4 regions of the Streptomyces sp. NPDC088794 genome follow, and region 1 is predicted to be linked to each of the others. Evidence: riboswitches for the same ligand, from Rfam matches in the RefSeq annotation. Region 1 holds a riboswitch; each other region holds the start of a gene.

Region 1 (5,393 bases):
CCGGCGGCGAGGAGGCGGCCCGCCGGCTCCTCAGCCAGGCCCCGGACATGGACGCGGTGTTCGTGGCCTCCGACCTGATGGCCCTCGGGGTCGTCAACACCCTTCAGCAGTCCGGCCGTTCGGTCCCCGATGACATCGCTGTCGGGGGCTTCGACGACTCGGCCGCGGCCACCGCGGGCACCCCGGCCCTCACCACCATGCGCCAGCCCTACGACCGCATCAGCGCCGAGATGGTCCGCATGCTGCTCGCGCAGATCGCCGGGGAGGACACGGCGGGGGTGCTGCTGCCGACCGAGTTGGTGATCCGCGAGTCGGCGTGAGCGCGGCGCGAGTGGCGTGCGCGGAGCACCGTCCGCCCCTCAACGCATATGTAGGCAGCAACCGTCCGGTTCGCGTCGAGTTAGCCGGGCTTTCCATCCGTATTCTCTGATCATGGCCGCACCCCTCGCATATTCACTCATCGCCACGGACCTGGACGGCACCCTGCTCCGGGGCGACGACACCCTCTCCGACCGGTCTCTCGCCGCGCTCGCGCGGGCGGTCGGCGCCGGGGCCCGCCATCTCGTCGTGACCGGACGGCCGGCCCCGAGAGTGCGCCCGCTCCTCGACGACCTGGGCAGCAAGGGGCTCGCGGTGTGCGGGCAGGGCGCGCAGGTGTACGACGCCGGCGCGGACCGGCTGCTCTGGTCGGTCACGCTGGACCGGGAGTTGGCCGAGACCGCGCTCGGCAAGATCGAGGCGGAGGTCGGGCAGGTGTACGCGGCCGTGGACCAGGACGGCGTGGACGGACTCACCCTCATCGAGCCCGGCTACCTCATGCCGCACCCCACGCTGCCCGCCGTCCGGGTCGGCCGACGCGACGACCTGTGGCACGAACCGATCAGCAAGGTGCTGCTGCGCCACCCCGACCTGTCCGACGACGAGTTGGCGACAACCGCCCGCACCGTGGTCGGTTCACTGGCCACCGTCACCATGTCGGGACCCGGCACCGTCGAACTCCAGCCATGCGGAGTCACGAAGGCGACGGGCCTGGCTCTGGCCGCCCGTCACCTGGGCCTGGGCCCGCACGAGACGATCGCCTTCGGCGACATGCCCAACGACATCCCCATGTTCGACTGGGCCGCCCACGGAGTGGCCATGGCCAACGCCCACCCCGAACTCAAGGCGGTGGCGGACGAGGTGACGACATCGAATGAGGAAGACGGCATCGCCGTAGTCCTGGAACGACTGTTCAGCTGAGCGCAGCGAGGCCGAACGCCCCCAAGGCCCGAAGGGCCTCAGGGGCGCGGGGCTGTGTCAATTTGCGGCTCCGCCGCGTGGGCGCGACCAGCCACGACGGCGCCGCAGCCGCAAACGAACACATCGCGGCACTACCCATCGCGACCGATCCGACGGAGTCAGTACGCCCCGTACACGTTGTCGATGGAGCCGTACACCGCCGCCGCGTAGTTGCACGCCGCCGTGATGTTCGCGACCGGGTCGTAGGGGTCGAACGACGTGCCGGCCACGTGGTACGCGGCGAAGGTCGGGTCGATCACCTGGAGCAGGCCCTTGGACGGGGTGCCGGCCGCGGCGTTGGAGTCCCAGTTGTTGATGGCGTACTGGTTGCCGGACGACTCACGGATCACGTTGCGGTAGATGCCGTCGTACGTGCCCGGGATCCCGTTCTGCGCCATGACCTGGAGCGAGGCGCGGATCCAGCCGTCGAGGGTGTTGGAGTACCCCAGCGACGCGGCGGTCACCGTCGACGAGGGAGCCGCGGACGCGCTGGTCGCGCCGATGACGGGGAGGGCGAGCACCGCGGCCCCCGTGCCGAGCACGGCGAGCTTGCGGACGAGGCGGGAGTTGCGGCTGCGACGGTGCTGAGCGGATGCAGGCATGACGAGGTTCCTCTCCGTCGCCTGCGAGGTGAGCTGTCGGGTTCGGGCTGGGAGGTGCCCGGCCACGCCCTTGCGGACGTGACTTAACCCCGAGCCGTCCCGGTCGTGCTGACCGGTCCGGCGACTTACCTGGGTCCCCCGCTCCTGCCGTGCGGTGAGTTCGTGACTGGGATGCCGGGCGGCGGCAGGATTCGGCGTTCCACCCGACAGGGCGGGAACGTATGCGAGAGCACATGTCCGGAACAAGTACCGGATTCACGCATCAACCCTATTGACCTTGGTCTGAGGCCTATGAGGCGCTTGATCCTTTGCGCCTGCCAAGGGTCAACTGGCAAGCGGCGAAAGGCGAAACGCCGACATGTCGGGGCACAGGCCGCGCACAGATTCGCGTGACCCAAGTCACGGCAGGATGAAGAACGGCAAAACGGGCATTCATCCTCAACTGGCAGTTCTCGGAACCCTCTTCTCCCAGGTCCGGTGAAAGATCACCTCGCCGCCCTCGGTGCAGATCACCTCATTCGACGTAATAAAGTCCGTTTCGTCGCAAGTAATCTCCGGCCGGGTGCGCACGGTGGTGTCCCAGGCCTGCTCCGGCCGGTGCAGCCGGATCGACCAGTCGGATCGGGCGCGCGCCGACAACGGATCCGTCTCGTCGATCGTGTACGTCTCCAGCGCGTCCTCGGTGAACTCCAGGCCGTCCGGATACACGCGGGTGCCGCCGTACCGGGGATCCACCTCCAGCCGCCACTCACCCTTCGCGACATCGCGCACGACCAGCCGCTCGGGCCGCGACTCGTCCAGCGTGGCCGGGTGGTTGACCCCGAGCGGCTCGGCCTCCTCGGGCTCCTCGAAGCGAATGCCGTCCGTCGACTCCCGCTCCCGCACCGGGAGTTCGAGCGCGCTGCCCTCCGGGTCCATCGTGAAGCCGGCCGCCGACTCCGGCTGGGGCCAGATCCACGGCCAGTACGCCGAGGACACCGCGAGCCGGATGCGATGCCCGGCCGGAATGGCGTACCCGATGCCGTTCAGCTCGAAGGTCACGTCCTCCACCGCGCCCGGCGTCCAGGGCACCGCCCGCTCCCGCCCGAACCGCGCCGACAGGTTCAGCGCCCCCCGGGTGACCAGCGTCGACGAACCGTCCGGCGCCACATCGCACAGCCGGGCGATCACCTGCCCCCGCGCCACCTCCGAGGTCAGCCGCAACCGCACCCTCGGCCGCCCCAGCACCCAGGTCTCCGCCGGCACCTCGAACTCGAAGCACGCCGAGCGCGCGTCCTCGTCCCGCTGGTCCGGCGGCAGATCGGCGTCGTTCCCGAAGGGGAAGAACCGGCCCGCGTCCACACCGGTGTGCATGGGCGACCGGACGATCGCGGGCGCGCCCCGCAGCCCGTACGTCGTCGTCTTGACGTGCGGCGAGGGCCAGGCCGGCTCGCCGACCCAACGGCCGGGCAGGGTGTCGTAGACCGTGGCCGGCGGGTGCGAGTCGCTGACGTAGGAGCGCAGCAGGGGGTCGGCCATGACGCCGGTGTCCTTGCCCTTGAGCCAGTGGTCCCACCAGCGCAGGGTCTCCTGGAGGAAGCCGATCGCCGGTCCCGGCGGCAGGCCTCGGTCCGGGTACTGGTGGGACCACGGGCCGATCAGCCCGCGTACCCGGTCCGCCGGGAGGTGCTCGACGAGCCGCAGCACGGTGTCGCGGTACGGGTCGTGCCAGCCGCCCACCGCCAGGACGGCCGCGTCGATCGCGCCGTAGTCCTCGCAGACGCTGCCGTGCCGCCAGTAGTCGTCCCGGGTCTGGTGGGCCAGCCAGGTGTGGATGAAGGGGTCGACCGCTTCCAGGCGCTTGAGCCACATGTCCCGCCATTCCTCGCCCACATGGAGCGGGTCCGGCGGGCGGGAGACGAAGGCGAGCATGGTCGCCGCCCACGCGTGCATGTCGACGGCGAGGACGGAACCACCCATGTAGTGCACGTCGTTGTCATAACGGTCGTCCGTCGAGCAGACGGTGACGACCGCCTTGAGCGGCTCGGGCGCGAGGGCCGCGAGCTGGAGGGAGTTGAAGCCGCCCCAGGAGATGCCGAACATGCCCACCTTGCCGTCGCACCAGGGCTGCGCGGCAAGCCAGTTGACCACCTCGACCCCGTCGGCCAGCTCGGTCGCCGAGTACTCGTCACTGGGCATGCCCTCGCTGTTGCCGTGCCCGCGCACGTCGACCCGGACGGAGGCGTAGCCGTGCCCGGCGTACCAGGGGTGCCGCTGGGCGTCGCGGGGCGCGGTCCAGTCGGTCAGGCGGTACGGCAGGTACTCGAGGAGCGCGGGTACGGGCTCCTCGGTGAGCGGTCGCCATACGCGGGCGTACAACCGCGTTCCGTCGGGCAGCCGGACACGGAGGTCCTCGTGGGTCGTCTCGTAAGGGAAGGACGTTCGGATGCGCATGAGCGTGACCCCTGTGGCTGCGTGGGCTTCAGTGGACCGGGTGCATCGTGCGGCGCAGCCAGGGCGCCGCGGCGATCACCGCGAGGCCCGCGGCCACCGCGATCGCGCCGTTGACGCCGAAGTAGGCCGGCTTGGAGACGTCGTCGTAGAGCTTCACCGTCTGGGCCTGGATGCCGTTGGCGAGCGCGAGGGACAGGAACCAGAGGGACATGGTCTGGCTGGAGAAGGCGGCCGGGGCGAGCTTGGTGGTGGCGGACATGCCGGAGGTCTCCAGGAGGATGTCGCCGAGGCCGAGCAGCAGGTAGGAGCCGACGATCCACCAGACGGACATCAGGTAGTCGTCGCCGCTGTGCCCGCTGGTCGGCAGGACCATGAGCAGGAAGGACAGGCCGCCCAGCACGACCCCAATCGCGATCTTGTTGGAGGCGTGCGGCTGGCGCGGTCCCATCCGCACCCACAGCGCGGCGACCACGGGCGCGAGCCCGACCTCGAAGGCGCCGAGCGCGGAGGCGTACCAACCGGCCGGGAAGTCGAAGCCGAGGATGGACGTCTCGGCGTTGGTCGAGGCCAGCAGCATCATCGTCGAGTACGCCTGGAAGAGGATGAAGTTGAAGACCGTCGAGGCGAGGATCAGCACGATGTACGGGCGCAGCCGGCCGCGTTCCCCGGGCGTCACCCGCGGGCTCATGAACATCACCGCGAAGTAGACGACCGGGGCGATCACGGAGACCACCGTCAGCAGGTCGACGAAGCGGTCCATGGTCAGCCAGCCCACCCCGGCCAGCAGTACGGCGAGCGCGGCGGCGACCAGGATCCCAACGACGATCAGCCGGACCGCCCGGCGCATCCCGTCCGGTGCGAGCGCGAACTCCGCGGTGTTGCTGCGCCCGGCCAGGTGACGGCGGCCGGCGACGTACTGGATCAGCCCGAAGGTCATGCCGACCGCCGCCGCCGAGAAGCCCCAGTGCCAGCCCTTGTGGTCGCCGAGCCAGCCGGTGATCAGCGGGCCCGCGAAGGCGCCGACGTTGATCGCCATGTAGTAGAGCGCGAAACCGGCGTCCCGGCGCTCGTCGTCGGTCC
Region 2 (5,393 bases), on a different contig from region 1:
TTCACCGAGCGCACCAGTTCCGGGGGCCGGACGATGGATCCGTACTCGAAGCTGCTGGAGGAGCGGATCGTCTTTCTCGGGACGCCGGTCGACGACGTCTCGGCGAACGACGTGATGGCGCAGTTCATGCACCTCGAGTACCAGGACCCGGACCGGGACATCTCGCTGTACATCAACTCCCCCGGCGGCTCGTTCACCGCGATGTCGGCGATCTACGACACGATGCGGTTCGTCACCTGTGACGTGGAGACCATCTGCCTGGGCCAGGCCGGCTCCTCCGCCGCGGTGTTGCTGGCCGCGGGCACGCCGGGCAAGCGGCTCGCGCTGCCGGGAGCGCGGGTGGTCCTCCATCAGCCCTCGTTCTCCGGGCCGGTCGAGGGACAGGCGAGCGATCTGGCCATCCAGGCCGAGGAGTTGATGCGGACCCGCGACCTGCTGGAGGAGTTGCTGGTGCGGCACACCGGCCGCTCGGCGGAGCAGGTGCACGAGGACATCGAGCGGGACAACATCCTGGACGCGCAGGGGGCGTTGGAGTACGGCCTGGTGGACCGGATCGTCTCCACCCGCAAGACCACGCTCACCCCGCCCGCGGGGAGGTGAGCCGCCGGTGCTCCCACCCGAGCTGCCGCCGCTGCCCGCGTTGACGCGCGCCGAGGGCGAGTTGATCGACCGTTATCTCGACGTGGTCGACCTGCTCGGCCGGATCAACCCGGCGCGGGACGGGGACACCTACCGCGGACTGCGGGCCGCGCAGGCGCTGGTCTCCAAGGCGGCGGAACTACGGGACGCGCTGGCGCTGATGCACCAGCGGGGCGAGGCCGAGGTGCACGCCCCCACCTTGGCGCGGGCGCTGCGGGTGCTGGGCGGCGAGCGCCGCACGGCGCGGCTCACTCTGCCGCCGAGCTCCGCCAGTTGACGCAGGCGTGGCCGGTTCGGATGTCCGCCGTGCGGTCGGGACGTCCGGACCGGGGGCGAAACGGACCAAATGAGGTACCCCCGTTCGGCGGAGTTGCGGCTACTTCTTGGCGACCGTCAAGGTTGCGCAACGCGCGTGATGCGAGGGCCGCATGAGGCGTTCCTGTGCTGGTCCGAGGGGCTGCGCACCCCTGGACACCGGCTCGAACACGGGGGTGTCCACCCGAACGGGTGAGTGGTGAGTAACCCCACAAATCCCCGATTCCGTTGGGCTTTTCGGACATTCATAGGTCAAGATCCCTGTCTGACGACAAGACCCCGCCGCAGCGGCGGGGCGATCCGGGCGGACGCCGAGTCCTACCGCCGCCCGGATGACAGGTCGACAGGATTGCATCGGTAGGAGTGGAGGACCCAAGCACGACGGGTCGCCGGGACGGTCACGCCATGACCGGGTCGAGCAGCCCTTGGGGTGAAGCCGCGTCAGCGGCCGGGCAACTTTGTCAGCCCGAATCCGACAGGTCATCCTTCACAGGCGGCTGACGAAGGGTTGCGCATGTCTGCGCTCAATCGTGTCCCGTCGCTGATGGCCCGGGCCAGTACGGCCTCCGCTCTCACCATCGCCGCAGTGGGCGGCTCCGTCGTGATCCCCGGTGTCGCATCCGACGCCGCGGCCGCGACACCTGCGACCAAGGCACTTCACATCGCGGCTTCCAAGAAGGGCTCCCCGTACAAGTACGGCGCCACCGGACCACGCCGCTTCGACTGCTCAGGGCTCACGCTGTACTCGTTCAAGAAGGCGGGCAAGAAGCTTCCCCGCACGGCGGCCCAGCAGTACAACAAGACCCACCACATCTCGGCCAAGGGCCGCAAGGCCGGGGACCTCGTGTTCTTCCACTCGGGCTCCAGCGTCTACCACGTCGGCATCTACGCCGGGAAGGGAAAGATCTGGCACGCCCCGAAGACCGGGGACGTGGTACGGCTGCAGAAGATCTGGACGAAGAGCGTCTGGTACGGCCGGGTCAGCTGACTCTCCCGCGGGGGCGACGGCGCCCTGACACGCCGTCGCCCTCGCGGGGCACGACACAGGCTCTACGGCTCCTGCTGTCCCGCGGTCGTGACCGGCCGCGCCGGTACGGTCCACGGAAGTTCGATGGAGACCGTCTTGCCGCCTTCCGGAGTGGCCCGCACCCGCAGCCGGCCGCCGCGCTCCGCGGCCAGCCACCGAATGATCACCATGCCCCGGCCGTTGTCCTGTTGGACAGCGGCCGGCAGGCGTTTGGGAAACCGGGGGTGGCTGTCGGTCACCCCGATGCGCAGGTGTTCGTCACGGTCCAGCACGATGTCCACCGTGAAGGTGGGTGACTGGCCGAAGGTGTGCTGTACGGCGTTGGTGGCCAGTTCGGAGACGATGAGCCGGACGGTGTCGGCCACCTCGGTGTCGGACGGCAGACCCCACTCCGCCAACGTCGAGACCACATAACCGCGGGCCGTGGCGACCGAGGCGGGTTCGCTCGGCAGAGTGACGGATGCTTCCAGGTGGTCTGCCATGGCGACGTCGTCCCTTTCCCGCGGGACCGGGGTCCGACACAGAGCGGATGGTTCGAGTACGGTCCCGGACTGGTGCTTCGTCGCCAGACTGCCATTACCGCGCCGGTCACGGGTGGCGATCCACCAAGATATGCATATATCTGTCGCTCAAAGCGGTGAACTCTACGACGGGAGACCGTATTTGGGCGGCCCGGAAGGAGTAAGGAGTGACCCATGCAGCACGGACCCGCGGTGCGCCGCCGGAAGCTGGGCGCCGAACTGCGTTCGTTGCGCACCGGGTCGGGGCTCACCAGTGGTGAGGCGGCCCGGATGGTGGGCTGGCATCAGTCGAAGGTGAGCCGGATCGAGACCGGCGCCAGCGGTGTGAAACCGGCCGATGTGCGGTTACTGCTGGATGCCTACGGCGTCTCGGATCCGCAGTTGCGGGAGATGCTCCAGATGCTGGCGGGCTCCGACGAGGGCGGCGGCCGGCACCACTGGTGGCACGCCTACCGCGGGGTGCTGCCGACGACGTACCGCGACTTCATCAGCCTGGAGTCCCAGGCGAGCGCGATGCGGACGCTGGAGACCTCGGTGGTGCCCGGACTGTTGCAGACGCCCGAGTACGCGCGGGCGGTGACCAGGGCGGCGGTCGGAGGTCTGGACGATGAACGCCTCGACGCGCTGGTCGAGGTGAGGCTCGCTCGACAGGACGTCCTGCGTTCGAATCCGCCGCTGAAACTCAGCGCGATCCTGGACGAGGCGGTGCTGCGCCGGGAGATCGGCGGCCCTGACGTCATGTCACGCCAGCTGGCCCGCCTCATCGAGGCGGCTCGCCTGCCCCAAGTGCGGCTTCAGGTACTGCCGTTCACCGCCGGGGCGCATGTCGGCGTCACCGGACCTTTCGTTGTCTTCTCATTTTCGAGCACTTCTGATCTGGACGTGGTTGTTCTCGACCACTTGACGAGTAGCCTCTACCTCGAACGGAAAGAAGACCTCCAGGCCTACATCGAGGCCTTCAACACCCTTCAGATCTATGCCCTTTCACCCGAGGACTCGTTGGATTACATCGCCGCGATAGGTGACGGCGCGTAAGGAGGCACCATGTCAGCACTGCCTCGGAACGTTCCTTCCAGTACCGATCCGCACGGTGTGCGGTGGCTGCGCAGCAGCTACAGCACGGGAGCCAACAACTGCGTCGAGACGGCGCTGTCGCGCTCCGGCCCCTGGGCGGGGCTGCTCGCCGTGCGCGACTCCAAGGACGCGTCAGGACCCGTCCTGCTCTTCTCCCCCGAGAGCTGGGCGGGCTTCACGGCCGCGTTCGACCTCTGATCGGTTCCGTGTCCCGGACCTGATCAGTTCCGTATCCGGCGGCGCACGGCCGTGTCACGCCGACTCATGGTCGCGTTTCGCCGATCACACCCACAGCGCGTTCGATCTGCGCCTCGGAGAGGTCCGCACGGGCCGTCAGCCTGAGCCGTGAGATGCCGTCGGGCACGGAGGGGGGCCGGAAACACCCCACGACGAGCCCCGCGGCACGGCAGTCGGCCGCCCACCGCAAGGCCCCCTCCGGGGACGGCGCGCGCACGGAGACCACCGCGGCGTCGGGGCGTACCGCCTCGTGCCCCGCGGCGGTCAGGCGTGCGTGCAGTTCGGCCGCGACCGTACGCGCGCGTGCCGCCCGCTCCGGTTCCCGGCGCAGCAGCCCCAGGGCCGCCAGGGCGGCGCCCGCCGCCGCGGGGGCCAGACCCGTGTCGAAGATGAACGTACGGGCCGCGTTGACCAGATGGTCGATCACCCGCGCGGGACCGAGGACGGCTCCGCCCTGGCTGCCCAGCGACTTGGACAGCGTGACCGTCACGACCACGTCGTCGGCGCCCGCGAGCCCCGCCGCGTGCGGGGCGCCGCGTCCGCCGTCCCCGAGGACGCCCAGCCCGTGCGCGTCGTCGACCAGCAGCCCCGCGCCGTGCTCCCGGCACACCCCGGCGAGCGCCGCGAGCGGGGCCGCGTCGCCGTCGACCGAGAACACCGTGTCGGACACGACGACCGCCGAGCCCTCCTGCCCCTCATGGGTGCGCAGCGCCTTGCGCACGGCCTCCGGGTCGGTGTGCGGGACCACCTGCGTGGTGCCACGGGCCAGCCGGCAGCCGTCGATGAGGGAGGCGTGGTTGCCCGCGTCGGAGACGATCAGCGAGCCGTGCGGGGCCAGGGTCGTGACCGCGGCGAGGTTGGCCGCGTACCCCGAGGAGAAGACCAGCGCCGCCTCGAAGCCGCAGAAGTCGGCCAGCTCGCGCTCCAGCTCCGTGTGCAGCTCCGTCGTCCCGGTGACGAGCCGCGAGCCGGTCGAGCCGCCGCCCCAGGTGTGCGCCGCCCGCGCGGCGCCTTCGGCGACCTCGGGGTGGTGCGCGAGACCCAGGTAGTCGTTGCTCGCGAGGTCGAGGAGCGGGGAGTCGGCCGGGCGCGGGCGCAGGGTCCGTACGAGCCCGGCCCGGCGGCGCAGCAGCGCCTGCTCGTCGATCCAGCCGAACGCCATGGCTCCTCCGGGCTTTTGTAGGCAGTGGACAGACACTAACCGCAGGTCCCGCAGCCCATGATGTGGCAATACACACACGACGAAGTCCCTTCGTTGTGCGAACTCTCCTTGGCCGGAAGCTGCTCCGTAGGACAGGATCGGCTCTCATGGACCTGCTGAACACGCTGGTGGACAAGGGGCTTCGGCGCGAGCTGCCGACCCGCGAGGAGGCTCTCGCCGTCCTCGCCACTTCCGACGACGATGTGCTCGATGTGGTGGCCGCGGCCGGCAAGGTGCGCAGGCACTGGTTCGGCCGCCGGGTGAAGCTCAACTACCTCGTCAACTTGAAGTCCGGACTGTGTCCCGAGGACTGCTCCTACTGCTCCCAGCGGCTCGGCTCCAAGGCCGAGATCCTGAAGTACACCTGGATCAAGCCGGA
Region 3 (5,393 bases), on a different contig from region 1:
ACTTCGACGACACCGTCCCACAACTCCGAAGGGCTCGCCCGAATTACCGGGCGAGCCCTTCGAATTTCCCGAGTTCGGGCAGCAGAAATAATCCCCCTGGAATTACCTTCTCTTTGTATACGGCGCCCGTGTTAATGCCGCACACCCGACATGTTTACGGGATGTTGCGAGTTCCTCACACGCTCCGCGCGCTCCCCGGTGCCGAAGCGCAGCCGGTGCGCGCCCGTCGAGTGCTCGGTGTGCAGGGCGGTGATCGCCCGCGCGCGCTCGGCGTCCCCGCGCGCCACGGCGTCGACGATCGCGCCGTGCTCCGCCCAGGACTCCACGGGGTTGGCCGGCGCCTCCACGGCGTACATCCAGGCGATCTTGTGACGCAGCTGGGTCAGCGTCGAGGTCAGCGCGTGGCTGCCGGAGGCCTGGGCGAGCGTCTCGTGGAACCAGCCCCCCAGGGAGCGCAGATCCTCACTGTTGCCCCTCCTGGCCCGCTCCTGGCCCAGCCTGACCAGGCCGCGCAGCACCTTGAGGTGGGCCTCCGTGCGCCGCTGGGCGGCCCTGGAGGCTCCGAGCGGCTCCAGCAGCATGCGCATCTCCAGCAGGTCGGCGGCCTCCTGCTCGGTCGGTTCCGCGACGCACGCGCCCGCGTGCCGCCGGGTCACCACGAAGCCCTCCGCCTCCAGCGTGCGCAGGGCCTCACGGACGGGGACGCGCGAGACGCCGTAGCGTCGCGCCAGCAGTTCCTCGGTGAGCCGGCCGCCGCGCTCGTAGACACCGGCGACGATGTCGTCCCGGATGGCCGTGCACACCGAGTGCGCCGGAATACGCATGTCCGACCTCCGTCTTAATCCCCGTGAAACGTCGCCGGTTGACGTGTGTTCAGTGACTCTATTGCAATCGGCTGGAATTTCCGACGGGGGACCGGAATCGATGGATATTTTTTGGACAGAGAGCGGACAGAAAGACCGAAAGCCCCGGCTCGGAGAGCCGGGGCTGAAGAAGATCTCGCGGTCCGTCGTCAGACGTTCACGCCATGCGAACGAAGGTAGGCGACGGGGTCGATGTCCGATCCGTACTCGGGGGTCGTGCGGGCCTCGAAGTGGAGATGCGGACCGGTGACGTTGCCGGTCGCGCCGGAGAGGCCTATCTGCCGGCCCGGGGTGACCGTCTGGCCCACCGAGACCCCGATGGACGACAGGTGACCGTACTGGGTGTAGGTCCCGTCGTTCATCTTGATCACTATCTGGTTGCCGTAGGAGCCGCCCCAGCCGGTCTCCACGACCGTGCCGGAGCCGACCGCGTGGACGGTCGTGCCGCTGGCCGCGTGGAAGTCGATGCCGGTGTGGCTGCCGGAGGACCACAGCGAGCCGCCGCTCTTGTAACCCGTCGAGACGTACGAGTTCGAGATCGGCGCGACGAAGGTGTTGAGGCGCTTGCGCTCGGCGGCCCGGGCGGCGCGCTCCTTCGCCTCGCGTTCCTCCTTGGCCCGCGCGGCGGCCTTCTTGCGTGCCGCCTCCGCCGCCGCCTTCTTGAGGGCGGCCTCCTCGGCCGCCTCCTTCTGGGCGTCGGCCTGGGCGTCGATCTTGGCGGCGATCGTGTCGCCGATGGTGATGACGGGGGTGAAACCGGTCTGCTCGACGGCGCTCTCGGCGGAGTTGTCCGCGGCGAGTGCCGGAGCTGCCAGGGTGCCGACGACGCCGGTGGTGGCGAGTGCCGCGACGCCCGCCGCGCGGGCGGTGGTGCGCTTCATGCGGCTGGGACGACGGTGCTTCCCGGTGGCGCAGGTGAACGCCATGTACTGGGTGGTCCTTTCCTTCCTTCTCGCCTACCGGGTTAGCTGACGGGTTCGGAGCAGGAAGGTCTCCTACGGACCCCCTCGCGCAGCGCGCGGGCGTCCGATTCACCCCAGGGACATTGGGTCCCCGGCTCCCCTGGCTCGCGCCGGACGGGGACTCGGCGATGACTGTCCGGTGCCGCGGATGCGGCGCGGTGCCTGACGGACAGCCCGGATGACGCTAAACGGGACAACTTTCAATCCCCAAACGGATCACGGCTTTTGTAGCGCATGCCACAGGGCAGACAGGCAACCTCTCCCTCAATTCGGACATACGGGGGCCCTGGTGACGCATCCGTCACCAGGGCCCCTGCGCGCGCGTGGCGCCCGCTCCGCCTCCGCCCGGCCCTACTCGGCCGGGACGACGGTGACTTCGCCGATCCCGAGAGCCTCCACGGGCTCCTTGATCTGCGCCGCGTCACCGACCAGGACGGTCACCAGACGGTCCACCGGGAAGGCGCTCACGGCGGCCGCGGTGGCCTCCACGGTGCCGGTCGCGGCGAGCTGCCGGTACAGCGTCGCCTGGTAGTCGTCGGGCAGGTTCTGCTCGACCTGGTCGGCCAGCGTGCTCGCGACGGCCGCCGCGGTCTCGTACTTCAGCGGCGCCACGCCCACCAGGTTCTGCACGGCGACATCGCGCTCGGCATCGGTCAGACCGCCCTCGGCGAGCGTGCGCAGCACCGTCCACAGGTCCTGCAGCGCCGGGCCGGTGTTCGGGGTGTCGAAGGAGCCGCTGATGGCGAGCATCGCGGCCCCGGTGCCGTCCGGGGCGGACCGCAGGACCTGCCCGAACGCCCGAACGCCGTAGGTGTAGCCCTTCTCCTCGCGCAGGACGCGGTCGAGGCGGGAGGTGAGGGTGCCGCCCAGGCAGTAGGTGCCGAGCACCTGCGCGGGCCACACGCGGTCGTGCCGGTCGGGGCCGACGCGGCCGATGAGCAGCTGCGTCTGCACGGCGCCCGGGCGGTCCACGATGATCACGCGCCCGGTGTCGTCGGCGGTCACCGGCGGCACGGGACGCGGCTCGGCCGAGGAGCCGGTCCAGGAGCCGAGGGTGTCGCCCAGCAGCTCGTCGAGGTCGATGCCGGTGAGGTCACCGACGACCACGGCGGTCGCGGTCGCGGGACGGACGTGCTTCTCGTAGAAGGCGCGTACGGCCGCCGAGTCGATGTTCTCGACGGTCTCCTGGGTGCCCTGGCGCGGGCGCGACATGCGCGAGCCGGCCGGGAAGAGCTCCTTGGAGAGCTCCTTCGCCGCACGCCGGGAGGGGTTGGCCAGCTCGTGCGGGATCTCGTCGAGGCGGTTGGTGACCAGGCGCTCGATCTCGCTGTCCGCGAACGCGGGCGCCCTGAGGGCGTCGGCCAGCAGACCGAGGGCCTTGGTCAGGCGCGAGGCGGGCACTTCGAGGCTGATCCGGACGCCGGGGTGGTCGGCGTGCGCGTCGAGCGTCGCGCCGCAGCGCTCCAGTTCGGCCGCGAACTCCTCGGCGGAGTGCTTGTCGGTGCCCTCGGAGAAGGCCCGCGCCATGATCGTGCCGACGCCGTCCAGGCCGGCCGGTTCGGCCTCCAGGGGCGCCGCCAGGAGAACCTCCACGGCGACGACCTGCTGGCCGGGACGCTGGCAGCGCAGGACGGTCAGGCCGTTGTCGAGCGTCCCGCGCTCGGGGGCCGGGAACGCCCACGGCCTGGCCTCGCCGGCCGGGGGCTGCGGGTGGAATTCCATCGCGGCGAGCTCGGTCACTTGGCCGCCTCCTCGTTCTCGGTGGGCTCGGCGGACTCGGCGTGCTCGGCGTGCTCGGCGTGCTCGGCGTGCTCGGCGTGCTCGGCGTGCTCGGCGTGCTCGGCGGCGACGGGCTCGTAGACGAGCACCGATCGGTTGTCGGGGCGCAGTCGGGCCTTGGCGATCTCCTGGACCTCTTCCGGGGTCACCTCCAGGACGCGCTGCACGGCGGTCAGGGCCAGCTGCGGGTCGCCGAACAGGACGGCGTACCGGCACAGTTCGTCGGCGCGGCCCGCGACCGTGCCGAGCCGGTCCAGCCACTCGCGCTCCAACTGGGCCTGGGCGCGCTCCATTTCCTCGGCCGTGGGGCCCTCCTCGGCGAACCGGGCGAGCTCCTCGTCGATGGCGGTCTCGATGACCGGCACCTCGTAGTCGCCGGACGTCTTCACGTCCAGCCACCCCAGGGAGGGCGCGCCGGCCAGCCGCAGCAGACCGAAGCCGGCCGCGACGGCCGTACGGTCGCGCCGCACAAGGCGGTTGTAGAGGCGGGAGGACTCGCCGCCGCCGAGAATGGTGAGCGCGAGGTCGGCCGCGTCGCTCGCGCGCGTGCCGTCCTCGGGCAGCCGGTACGCCGCCATCAGGGCGCGCGCCGGCACCTCCTCCTCGATGACCTCGCGCAGCTCCTCGCCGATGATCTCGGGCAGCGCGCCGTCGCGCGGGACGGGCTTGCCGTCGTGCGTCGGGATGGACCCGAAGTACCGCTCGATCCAGGCGAGCGTCTGCTCCGGGTCGATGTCGCCGACGACCGACAGGACGGCGTTGTTGGGCGCGTAGTACGTGCGGAAGAACGCGCGCGCGTCCTCCAGGGTGGCCGCGTCCAGGTCGGCCATCGAGCCGATCGGGGTGTGGTGGTAGGGGTGACCCTCCGGGTAGGAGAGGGCGGTCAGCTTCTCGAACGCCGTGCCGTAGGGGACGTTGTCGTAGCGCTGCCTGCGCTCGTTCTTCACCACGTCCCGCTGGTTCTCCATGGACTCCTCGTCCAGGGCGGCGAGCAGGGAGCCCATGCGGTCCGCCTCCAGCCAGAGGGCGAGCTCCAACTGGTGGGTGGGCATGGTCTCGAAGTAGTTGGTGCGCTCGAAGCTGGTGGTGCCGTTGAGCGAACCACCCGCGCCCTGCACCAGTTCGAAGTGTCCGTTGCCCTTGACCTGCTTCGAGCCCTGGAACATGAGGTGCTCGAAAAGGTGAGCAAGACCCGTGCGCCCCTTGACTTCGTGGCGCGAGCCGACGTCGTACCAGAGGCACACCGCCGCGACCGGGGTCAGGTGGTCCTCCGAGAGCACCACGCGCAGGCCGTTGGCCAGGCGGTGCTCGGTCGCTGTCAGGCCGCCGGTGTCTGCCTGGTCCGTGGCCGTGTGACCCATGGGCATGTACGTCCCTTCGATCGCGAATGCTGCGGTGGAAACCGGGGTTTTCCCACCGGTCCTGCCACTGTATGCAAGCGTGCGGACGGGCGGCGAAGTTCCCGGTGGACGTACGCCCAGAGCGGATCGCGTAGCCTGCGGGCACGCCGGGCACAAGGGTCGATGTCGGGTCCTCGTCCGCGTTGTCAGTGCCGCGGTCCACAATGGTCGCGTCAGATACCGTTCACGCTTCAGCAAGAGTGAGCCGGAGGGGCGCGGCACCCACGTGAGCGACCCGTAGGCGAGCTACCAGAAAAGAGGAGCCGGCAGCGATGGCCCGCCGTAGTACGAAGACCCCGCCGCCCGACGACTCGTACGAGGAGAAGATCCTCGACATCGACGTCGTCGACGAAATGCAGGGCTCCTTCCTCGAGTACGCGTACTCGGTC
Region 4 (5,393 bases), on a different contig from region 1:
GCGGGCGTCGCAACCCTGCCCCATCAGCACAAAGATGACAGGATTTCAGCTCTGTGATCTTCACGTGATCTACGCGGCATTAACTTGTGACAAGCAATGGACTGCCTATACGTTCACCGTTCAAGTGCGGTGCCCAGCACCACGCGTCGCACTCGTCACCGCTCTCTTCTGAAAGGCCCCCGCATGCTCTCCGGGAACGGTCGTCACCGTCGCCCCCGCCAGGCTCCGGCCCTCCTCGTCGCGGCCGGCGTGACGGGCTCCGCCATCGCCATCCCGCTTCTCGGCGCGGTGAGCGCCAGCGCTGCCGACGGCACCACCTGGGACAAGGTGGCGAACTGCGAGACCGGCGGCTCCTGGAGCCAGAACGACGGGACCGGTTTCTACGGCGGGCTCAAGCTCTCGCAGGACGACTGGGAGCAGTACGGCGGTCTCGACTACGCCTCGCGCCCCGACCTGGCCAGCCGCAACCAGCAGATAGCCGTCGCCGAGAAGATCCTGGACGACCAGGGTGTGGGCGCGTTCCACACCTGCGGGCTGACCACGGGGCTGTCGAAGGACGACGGGTCGGCCGACATCGACACCGGGATCCTGGACGACTCGTCCGACTCCTCCTCGGACTCCTCGGACGGTTCCGGCTCCACCGGCCTGTCCAACACGCCCGGTGGTACGTCCGACGACTCGTCCTCGACGGACTCGTCCACATCACCGTCGGCCTCGCCTGACTCTTCGTCCGATTCCTCGACCAACCCTGACGAATCGGACGAGTACCTCTCGCCCTCCGACTCCCCGTCCGAGCCGACCGCGAGCGGGTCACAGGGAAGCGACAGCTCGTCGACAGATCGGGCGAAGGGTGACGACTCGGACAAGTCCGAGCAGGCCGCGGGCTCTTGGAGTCTGGTCGACACCGGCGCGGTCGGCTCCGGCAGGCATCGTGGCGCCAGTGCCGACGAGAACACGGTCGCCAGTGACACCGAAGGGTCCGCGCAGGGGTCGTACACCGTCCATGGCGGTGACACTCTCGCCTCCATCGCCGACTCCCTTGGCCTGGACGGCGGGTGGCGCGCGCTCTACGCCGAGAACAAGCAGGCCATCGGTGCCGACCCGAACGACATCGCGGCCGGTCAGACCCTGAAGCTTCCTGGCGAATAGGGGCGGACAGGGGCTGAACGGGGCGAAAAGCGACGGGAGTTAACGACGGTCTTCGGACTGAATGTCCGGTTTGGTGAAAGTGTGGGATGACTCTCAGATGCCCTGATCGTCTTTGAGTTTCCGCGGAATCCGTGTCTACGGTCATCACCGTTCGTCAACACGGACCCCGAATGCCGCAACGCCGAATCCTGCCAGCGGCCGTAGGGAACAGTCGTCGCTTCACAGCGCCGTAGGCAGGAGCGGGGGACCCAGGTAAGTGCCGGGCCCGGCAGACAGTGCCGGAACCGGCTTGGGGTGAAGTCGTGCGCCGAGAGGCGCGCGGCCGGGCAACTCACACGGCCCGAACCCGACAGCTCACCTCGCAGGCGTCGGTGAGGGGATCTCCGCATGCTGTTTTCCAGCAAGGGCAAGCACCGTCGTCCGTCCAAGGCCACCCGCGTCGCCACGCTCGCCGGCGTGACCGGTGTCGCCATCGCCGCCCCGCTCATGGCGGCCGGCAACGCCTCCGCCGCCACCGCGTCCGAGTGGGACGCGGTCGCCAGCTGCGAGTCCGGCGGCAACTGGTCCATCAACACCGGCAACGGTTACTACGGCGGTCTGCAGTTCTCCGCCTCCACGTGGGCCGCCTACGGCGGTACCCAGTACGCGTCGCAGGCCAACCAGGCCAGCAAGGCGCAGCAGATCACCGTCGCCGAGAAGGTGCTGGCCTCCCAGGGCAAGGGTGCCTGGCCGGTCTGCGGCACGGGCCTGTCCGGTGCCGCGTACAACGGCGGCAGCTCGTCGAGCTCCTCCAGCTCCTCGAACTCGTCCAGCTCTTCGAGCGGTGGCACCAGCAGCCGTTCGAACGACTCGACCAGCACCTCGCGCTCCGCCGACCGTCCGGCCGCGAAGAAGACCGTCACCACCCCGACCGGCAAGAAGGTCAAGAAGGGCGACGGCGAGTACAAGGTCGTCAAGGGCGACACCCTCAGCACGATCGCCGAGAAGCACAAGGTCAAGGGCGGCTGGGAGAAGCTGTTCAAGCTGAACAAGGACATCGTCGAGGACGCGGACCTGATCTACCCGGGTCAGCAGCTGCACCTCAAGTGACAGAGACCTGGTAGCCGAACCACAGCGGCCTGACAGACGTGTCCCCCACCATGGAGGTCACGTGAGGGCCTCCCCCGTCCCCACGGGCTCCCCGCTCCGGTGCGTGTTCCCCCGTACGCACCGGGGCGGGGTTCTTTTTGCCCGTCTGCTTTGTTCCGTTCGGAAACAATTTACTCTCGGTTCTGTCCAAGGGGCGGCCCATCGGCTGGCTGTTCGTCCCGGGACGGTTAGGCTCGGTCCCGCAGAGCCATCGCGGCCCGCGTAGCCGCGTCACATTGAAGAAGGAGATGCTCGTGCCGTCCATCGACGTCGTCGTAGCCCGGGAAATCCTGGACTCCCGAGGCAACCCCACGGTCGAGGTCGAGGTCGGCCTCGACGACGGCAGCACGGGTCGTGCCGCCGTCCCCTCCGGCGCCTCCACGGGTGCCTTCGAGGCCATCGAGCTGCGTGACGGTGACCCCAACCGCTACCAGGGCAAGGGTGTCGAGAAGGCCGTCCTCGCCGTCATCGAGCAGATCGGCCCGGAGCTGGTCGGCTACGACGCCACCGAGCAGCGCCTGATCGACCAGGCGATGTTCGACCTGGACGCCACCGACAACAAGGGCTCGCTCGGCGCCAACGCCATCCTCGGCGTCTCCCTCGCCGTCGCGCACGCCGCCTCCGAGGCCTCCGACCTCCCCCTCTTCCGCTACCTGGGCGGCCCGAACGCGCACCTGCTGCCCGTTCCGATGATGAACATCCTGAACGGCGGGTCGCACGCCGACTCGAACGTCGACATCCAGGAGTTCATGATCGCCCCGATCGGCGCGGAGTCCTTCTCCGAGGCGCTGCGCTGGGGCGCCGAGGTCTACCACACCCTCAAGAAGGTCCTGAAGAGCAAGGGCCTGTCCACCGGCCTCGGCGACGAGGGCGGCTTCGCCCCGAACCTGGACTCCAACCGCGCCGCCCTCGACCTCATCCTCGAGGCCATCAAGCAGGCCGGTTACGTCCCCGGCGAGCAGATCGCGCTCGCGCTCGACGTCGCCGCGTCCGAGTTCTACAAGGACGGCAAGTACGAGTTCGAGGGCAAGTCCCGCTCGGCCGCCGAGATGACCGAGTACTACGAGGAGCTCGTGGCGGCCTACCCGCTCGTCTCCGTCGAGGACCCGCTGTACGAGGACGACTGGGCCGGCTGGAAGGTCCTCACCGACCGCCTCGGCGACAAGGTGCAGATCGTCGGCGACGACCTGTTCGTCACCAACCCGGAGCGTCTGGCCCGCGGCATCGAGGACGGCGCGGCCAACGCGCTGCTCGTCAAGGTGAACCAGATCGGCTCGCTCACCGAGACCCTGGACGCCGTCGAGCTGGCCCAGCGCAACGGCTTCAAGTGCATGATGTCCCACCGCTCCGGCGAGACCGAGGACGTCACCATCGCCGACCTCGCCGTCGCCACCAACTGCGGCCAGATCAAGACCGGCGCCCCGGCCCGCTCCGAGCGCGTCGCCAAGTACAACCAGCTGCTGCGCATCGAGGAGATCCTCGACGACGCGGCGGTGTACGCGGGCCGCTCCGCGTTCCCGCGCTTCAAGGGCTGAGCCGTACAGCCAAGGGCAAGGGCTGCGCCGTACAGGGTCAAGCCCGAGCCAGTCGTACGTACGTCCCCGTACTCGGTCCCGTACCGTGTGCGGGGACGTACGCGCGTGTGAAAGGGGAGGCGGAGACATGGCCGTCAAGGACCGGGACCGTTTCTCCACCACCACCCGGATCCGGCTGCTCGGCGAGCAGACCGCCGCGCGGGTCTACCGCTCGCAGACCAAGCGCCAGGCCCGCCGCTCCCGGCTCACCGGCCGCGCGGCCCTGCTCGCGCTCGTCGTCTGCACGCTGGTGGTGGCGCTCGCCTACCCGATAAGGCAGTACGTCTCCCAGCGCGCCGAGGTCGCCGATCTGCAACGGCAGAGGCAGCAGGCCAAGGAGCGGGTCGAGCAGCTGCGCGACCTCAAGGCGCGCTGGCAGGACGACGCGTACGCCGAGCAGCAGATCCGGCAGCGGCTGCACTACGTCATGCCCGGGGAGACCGGTTACGTCGTGATCGACCCGGACCTGACCAAGCAGTCGCGCGCCGACCTGGGGGCGGCCGACCGCCCCTGGTACTCGAACGTCTGGGACGGGGTCGACAAGTCCGACGCCTCCGACCAGTGACCTGACCAGAGAGACATTCCGCAGTGGAAACCCCTCCGCCGACCACCCCGCGCACCGAGCCCACCGACGCGGACGTGGCGGCCTTCGAGCAGCAGCTCGGCCGCCCGCCGCGCGGGCTGCGCGCCATCGCCCACCGTTGCCCGTGCGGTCAGCCCGACGTGGTGGAGACGGCCCCCCGCCTCCCCGACGGCACGCCCTTCCCGACGACGTACTACCTGACGTGCCCGCGCGCCGCCTCGGCGATCGGCACGCTGGAGGCGAACGGCGTCATGAAGGAGATGACGGCCCGTCTGGAGACGGACCCGGAACTGGCCGCCGCGTACCGCGCCGCCCACGAGGACTACATCGCCCGCCGCGACGCCATCGAGGTCCTGGAGGGCTTCCCGAGCGCGGGCGGCATGCCGGACCGGGTGAAGTGCCTGCACGTACTGGTGGGGCACTCCCTGGCCGCGGGGCCGGGCGTGAACCCGCTGGGGGACGAGGCGATCGCGATGCTGCCGGAGTGGTGGCGTAAGGGTCCGTGTGTGACCGTGCCCGGGCCGCCGACGGGCGAGGGCTGGCAGACGGAGACGAGCGAGGACGGCACGGGGTACTTCGCGTTCAAGCCCGTCGAGGAGGGTGACCGGTGACCCGCGTCGCCGCCATCGACTGCGGTACGAACTCCATCCGGCTCCTCGTCGCGGACGTGAACCCCGCGACCGGTGAACTGGTCGACCTGGACCGGCGCATGACCATCGTGCGGCTCGGCCAGGGCGTCGACCGCACCGGACGGCTCGCCCCCGAGGCACTGGAGCGCACCTTCGCGGCCTGCCGTGACTACGCGGCGATCATCAAGGAGCACGGCGCCGACCGACTGCGGTTCGTGGCGACGTCGGCCACGCGGGACGCCGCCAACCGGGACGACTTCGTGCGCGGGGTCCTCGACATCCTCGGCGTCGAGCCCGAAGTGGTCTCCGGCGACCAGGAGGCGGCGCTCT

Evidence for each region. Region 1 has a riboswitch for cyclic di-AMP ahead of ACIP6U_RS08090 (transglycosylase SLT domain-containing protein). Riboswitches for the same ligand answer to the same signal wherever they lie in the genome.
Region 2: it holds a riboswitch for cyclic di-AMP, as region 1 does, so the genes downstream of both, ACIP6U_RS33915 (C40 family peptidase) here and ACIP6U_RS08090 (transglycosylase SLT domain-containing protein) in region 1, are expected to answer to the same signal.
Region 3: it holds a riboswitch for cyclic di-AMP, as region 1 does, so the genes downstream of both, ACIP6U_RS25610 (M23 family metallopeptidase) here and ACIP6U_RS08090 (transglycosylase SLT domain-containing protein) in region 1, are expected to answer to the same signal.
Region 4: it holds a riboswitch for cyclic di-AMP, as region 1 does, so the genes downstream of both, ACIP6U_RS15015 (transglycosylase family protein) here and ACIP6U_RS08090 (transglycosylase SLT domain-containing protein) in region 1, are expected to answer to the same signal.

The regions. Positions count from the first base shown of each region.
Region 1 covers NZ_JBIVKB010000002.1:745,036-750,428, reverse strand. The annotation lists gene ACIP6U_RS08100 (LacI family DNA-binding transcriptional regulator) at 1-320, shown strand, start outside; gene ACIP6U_RS08095 (HAD family hydrolase) at 433-1,239, shown strand; gene ACIP6U_RS08090 (transglycosylase SLT domain-containing protein) at 1,398-1,880, opposite strand; cyclic di-AMP (ydaO/yuaA leader) riboswitch at 1,884-2,087, opposite strand; gene ACIP6U_RS08085 (CocE/NonD family hydrolase) at 2,319-4,313, opposite strand; gene ACIP6U_RS08080 (peptide MFS transporter) at 4,342-5,393, opposite strand, start outside.
Region 2 covers NZ_JBIVKB010000014.1:159,841-165,233, reverse strand. The annotation lists gene ACIP6U_RS33925 (ATP-dependent Clp protease proteolytic subunit) at 1-600, shown strand, start outside; gene ACIP6U_RS33920 (hypothetical protein) at 608-916, shown strand; cyclic di-AMP (ydaO/yuaA leader) riboswitch at 1,267-1,465, shown strand; gene ACIP6U_RS33915 (C40 family peptidase) at 1,469-1,942, shown strand; gene ACIP6U_RS33910 (ATP-binding protein) at 2,005-2,463, opposite strand; gene ACIP6U_RS33905 (helix-turn-helix domain-containing protein) at 2,677-3,537, shown strand; gene ACIP6U_RS33900 (DUF397 domain-containing protein) at 3,547-3,774, shown strand; gene ACIP6U_RS33895 (8-amino-7-oxononanoate synthase) at 3,839-4,975, opposite strand; gene bioB (biotin synthase BioB) at 5,122-5,393, shown strand, end outside.
Region 3 covers NZ_JBIVKB010000009.1:247,601-252,993, forward strand. The annotation lists gene ACIP6U_RS25605 (GntR family transcriptional regulator) at 132-824, opposite strand; gene ACIP6U_RS25610 (M23 family metallopeptidase) at 1,013-1,789, opposite strand; cyclic di-AMP (ydaO/yuaA leader) riboswitch at 1,803-1,963, opposite strand; gene ACIP6U_RS25615 (M16 family metallopeptidase) at 2,177-3,565, opposite strand; gene ACIP6U_RS25620 (M16 family metallopeptidase) at 3,562-4,965, opposite strand; gene ACIP6U_RS25625 (DNA topoisomerase (ATP-hydrolyzing) subunit A) at 5,277-5,393, shown strand, end outside.
Region 4 covers NZ_JBIVKB010000004.1:547,841-553,233, forward strand. The annotation lists gene ACIP6U_RS15010 (transglycosylase family protein) at 184-1,149, shown strand; cyclic di-AMP (ydaO/yuaA leader) riboswitch at 1,319-1,532, shown strand; gene ACIP6U_RS15015 (transglycosylase family protein) at 1,537-2,238, shown strand; gene eno (phosphopyruvate hydratase) at 2,526-3,812, shown strand; gene ACIP6U_RS15025 (septum formation initiator family protein) at 3,940-4,416, shown strand; gene ACIP6U_RS15030 (DUF501 domain-containing protein) at 4,440-5,045, shown strand; gene ACIP6U_RS15035 (exopolyphosphatase) at 5,042-5,393, shown strand, end outside.